Regions from separate parts of the Vibrio azureus genome, predicted to be linked through region 2. Evidence: predicted binding sites of a transcription regulator. Region 2 holds the regulator's gene; the other holds the start of a gene.
The links. Region 2 encodes PurR, which represses purine synthesis genes. Its sites were predicted from a motif close to TNANGNAAACGTTTNCNTNA; they were not measured.

Region 1 (2,392 bases), 190 kb from region 2:
AGTAACCTAGAGGAAACTTAGGTATAAGCCTGATTTGCAAAAACTGAGTAACTTTTGACTATTCATTTTTTCAGTGTAAGCAAGTTAAGGAGAGTGAATGAGCTTATTTTTTCGTACTACCGCATTGATGCTTTTAGTACTCAGCCGTGCACCTGCATTCGCCGCGCTTCCTAATACCCCAGAGAGCAAACAGGGCGCTTTAAACAGTTCAGATCAAGTTTGTTCCCAATCATTCAAGCATAACCTCAGTGGTCTATATGCTATCAAACCTATTCAATCTAACCCTATTCAGCCCTATAATGATTTTGATGTGCTGTATCAAAAAGCACATCAGGCTCAATTAGAACTTGAAACCATCTGCAAAACGACAGCATTGCTTACCCACTCAGAGCCTTATTTTGCTGGAGTTAAATCAAAACGCCGCGCACAAGACAAAATCAATTACGAATTGGATGGTCAAGTAGAGAGAATTACAGACTTAGCAAGAGCGACTATTGTTGCACGAGACGTAGCAAGTTTGATGGCTGTCTATGAAACGCTAGAACGCGAAACATCGATTATCAACGTTAAGAACCGTTTCAAAAAACCTAAGAAGTCAGGCTATAGAGATTTGAACCTGCTGGTACGTTTACCCAATAGTAATCTTGTTGCAGAAGTTCAGCTTCACTTAAAAGCAATTGCAGATGTCAAAAGTGGACCAGAACATGATTTATACAAAAAGATACAAGATATAGAACGCAAGGCAATGTTGGAGAGCCGTCCGATGAGTGAACTGGAATTGGCTTCTATTGATAAAATACGGAACCAATCGAAAGATCTTTATCAACAGGCTTGGCAACCTTATTTAACAACACACCTAGCAGCTGCCTAGTGAAGGTGAATTGACGCATTGATGTCAGGCTGACCCAAAAAATAAGAGACCACGACAAGTCATGGTCTCTTTAATCAATATGAATTACTGCTTTTGGGAGAGATTTTCAACTCTTGCCTTAAGCTTCTGTCCAGGACGGAACGTCACTACACGTCGAGCAGTAATTGGAATATCTTCACCCGTCTTCGGGTTACGACCAGGTCTCTCATTCTTGTCACGAAGGTCAAAATTACCAAAACCTGACAGTTTTACCTGTTCGCCGCTTTCTAGTGCTTTACGAATCTCTTCGAAGAACACTTCCACCGTTTCCTTGGCGTCCCGTTTACTAAATCCCAATTTTTCAAACAGGTTTTCTGCAAGTTCGGCTTTTGTGAGCGCCATAAAACTTTCCTCAAAGCTATGTTAAACAATGCTACCCAAAGTAGCGCTAGAGCAGTTTTACCCTACTAATTCAACAACATATCGGGTTTACTTTTGGAAGTGTATGTCAAGCTTATGATTTTCGCCAACTTTTTTCTTTCCTAATATACCCACAAAAGGAAAATGGGCAAGTTTTAAGTACTGCATAATATACAAATTAGAGAATAATGTAATTCAAATTTGGAATTTTTAGACTAAAGACCCACAAAAAGAAGAACTGCAAGATATAAAACTATTTAATAGAAATATCAAATTTGCTTTTTAAAATTCGTTTTATTACGACTTTTATCGTTTTTATGTTTCAAAAATACTCTTAATCACTCTTTAATCGCATTTACTGTCGCAATTTTTCACAAAATCAAACTGACAAATTGCAGCCAATTTTAGTGACTATAACTATAAAAAAACCCTACCAGATTGGCAGGGCTCTTATATCAATAGGTATTATCACTAAATAAGGCTAGTCACGCAGAGACGCACCAAACTTCTCAGATACGTGTGCAACAATAGCGTCAACCGCACCAGCGATGTCAGCATCCTCAAGCGTACGTTCAACTGATTGTAGAGTCAGAGCGATTGCTAAGCTCTTCTTACCTTCTTCTACGCCTTTGCCTACGTATACGTCGAACAACTTGGCATCTTTCAGGAATTCACCACCTTGTTCTAGACATGCTGCAACGATGTCACCTGAAGCAACAACATCGTCAACAACCACAGCGATGTCACGACGGTTTGATGGGAACTTGGAAAGCTGTACTGCTTCTGGAATCACCTTAGTGTTGATCGCAGACCATTCAACTTCAAATACGATAGTGCGGCCGTTTAGACCAAACTTACGCTCAAGTTCTGGATGAACAGTACCAATGACACCTACCTGCTTGCCATCGACGATGATAGCTGCAGATTGACCAGGGTGAAGCGCTGGGTTCGCTGCTTTATCTTCGGAAGAAAGCGCAGCAAAAGAGTAAGCGACTTCGTTAGCAGTGAGCTCGAGAACAGCTTCTAGGTCACCTTTAAGATCAAAGAAATCTACCGTATTCGTTTCGATATCCCAGTGCTCTTCACTACGAGTACCTGCGATAACACCTGCAAGCATAGGCT
Region 2 (2,392 bases):
CCACGTTTTTTGTAGACGTAAGGTTTGAGTCCTTGAGTTTCGAAGTGTGATGAAGCTTGTTGGTCTGCTCTTATATGCAGCTGATTGTTGACAATGAGTGCAAACATTGTTTCATCAGCAAACAGCCCAAAACCACCAAACATTGAACGTGACTTGATCTTTCCAAGTACTTCAAATAGCTTCATTGAATCTTTGAGTATCGGTTTATCCATGATCTGTTATCTCGGTGTAATTAATATTACGCCACCAAAAGTCAGGTCCGAGAGTTAAGCAATTACAAGCATGCAAGCTTATAAAAGATATTCGATTGCAGCCTGCTTGCCATCGGCAACCCCGCTACCTTCCACTTAAAAAGGTGGTTAAGGCCGGAAGCTTTGCGTCCCATTCTTTCAAATGGTTTGCCCTGTGCGTGACAATTTTGAGGATACTTTGTATCTTGAATTAACATCACAATGTAAATAAAGAAATGTGATACTGGTTCAGTTAATATGCTTATTTTTATGAGTGTATATGCTTATTTTAGGTTTGTTGTATAATGGGCAATTTATTTTCTCGGCGTATGATTTGTTGTGGAAGTCATTGATATTAATTGTTTTGTCTATATTAACCACTTTGCTTAGAAATAAAGAAAATATAACCGACGTGAATGTTTGGGTTTGCACATTAGCGCCTGATTGAAACAGTATCAGTGCCTGTTTGAAATATATACTCAAGCACATGAAGTTACTTGGACATAAAATGTTAACGGCTGAGTCAATTTTGATGGAGGCTATTTTAGCAAGCAAGCAAGCAAGCAAGATAGGGGGAGGTTGTACCCAAGCATCTTGAGAACACTTGGGTATAGGTGAAGCTATAGATTTTTCAGATTCTTGACGGTGCTCCGCACGACAATCTCTGGTTGCATTTCGAATACGCGTTTTTCGTGTTCTTTATCTTTGATGCGTTCCAAAAGAATTTCAAAGGCGTTTTTGCCTACTCGGCGTTTGGGTTGGTGAATGGTCGTTAGGGGTGGAGAGAAGTATTCCGCCAATTCAATATTGTCATAACCAATAATGGAAATGTCATCAGGTATTTTATAGCCGTTTTGTTGAAGGCGACTCATTAAGCCTAATGCCATAGTGTCATTGAAGCAGAAAACAGCCGTTGGTCGGTTCTTCATTGCTGTAATTTTATCCGCAGCTAAAACGGCGGTATCACATTCGAAGTTACCTTCAATCATCCATTCGCTGTTTACTGCTAGGTTAGCTTCCACCATGGCACGGTTGAAGCCTGCAATGCGCTCTTTACACGCCGCTTTATCAAAGTGACCACTTAGACAGGCAATATCAGTATGACCATTATCGATAAGGAATTTTGTCGCTATGTAGCCACCTTCTTCGGAGTTATCTATGATTTTATCAGCTTGTGAGCTTTCTGGGCCCCAATCCATAACAACTTTTGGAATGTCAGGGTGACGATCGAGCATTTCTTTTAGCTCTTCGGTCAAATCAGAACACATGACTAAAATCCCATCAACACGCTTTTCAGCAAGCATACGGATATAGTCGCGTTGCTTTTCATAGATGCCCCCAGTATTACAAAGAATCAAAGTGTATCCTTGGCGATAGCAATAACTTTCAACACCGTCAATGACTTCTGAGAAAAACAGGTTGGTTGATTGAGTGACAAGCATACCAATAGTACGTGTAGTGTTACACTTCAAACTACGAGCTACCGCACTTGGCGCATAGTTGAGAGACTCAACGGCTTTCATCACTTTCTCTTGGGTTGCTTCTGCAACGAAACGTGTTTTATTGATTACATGAGAAACTGTGGTCGTAGAAACGCCTGCTAAACGAGCTACGTCTTTGATTGTGGCCATAAATGAAATCCTGTATCGGGCTATCCATCTTCGAAAAACGTTCTAGCGATAAGCAATAATAGTCGTTGGCTATCTAAACCACAGAAAAGTAATGGAACTGCTCCCTCTCGTCTGCTTGTTTAGCGCTCTGTCTAGGATTGAGTCGCACCATCTATTGGTGACTGATTATCTGTTTGTTTTATAAAGAGTAAAGATTCGTTAGACGAATGGATAAAAACAAAAACCGCTTATTAGTCGCGGTTTACTTATACTTAATCGATTGCGCTCACATTTTAGACGTGTGTCAGTGCGCTGGCAATATTTTCAGCGATGAATTTGCATGGATTAAGTCATAATTTAATCTGCTTAACGTGATTTTGCTATCAAGTTAACGGTGAATGTGTGAACAAATAGGAGCTTAAATGAATAAGCTCCATAAAATAATTACTAATTATTCACCAATAAGGTAGGTGCTGTCTAGTTTACAGAATGAAATGAGTAATTGAGAAATACTGCTATAGAAGCCAAATTCATCAAATTTCTGACATTTAG

Region 1: the regulator PurR is predicted to act here: its motif matches at 1,372-1,391, upstream of ihfA (integration host factor subunit alpha).

What each region holds. Positions count from the first base shown of each region.
Region 1 is NZ_CP018616.1:1,277,809-1,280,200, reverse strand. It holds gene BS333_RS05895 (RelA/SpoT domain-containing protein) at 98-871, shown strand; gene ihfA (integration host factor subunit alpha) at 956-1,252, opposite strand; gene pheT (phenylalanine--tRNA ligase subunit beta) at 1,752-2,392, opposite strand, start outside.
Region 2 is NZ_CP018616.1:1,091,173-1,093,564, forward strand. It holds gene BS333_RS05125 (TfoX/Sxy family DNA transformation protein) at 1-212, opposite strand, end outside; cyclic di-GMP riboswitch class I at 324-413, opposite strand; gene purR (HTH-type transcriptional repressor PurR) at 851-1,861, opposite strand; gene torD (molecular chaperone TorD) at 2,292-2,392, opposite strand, start outside.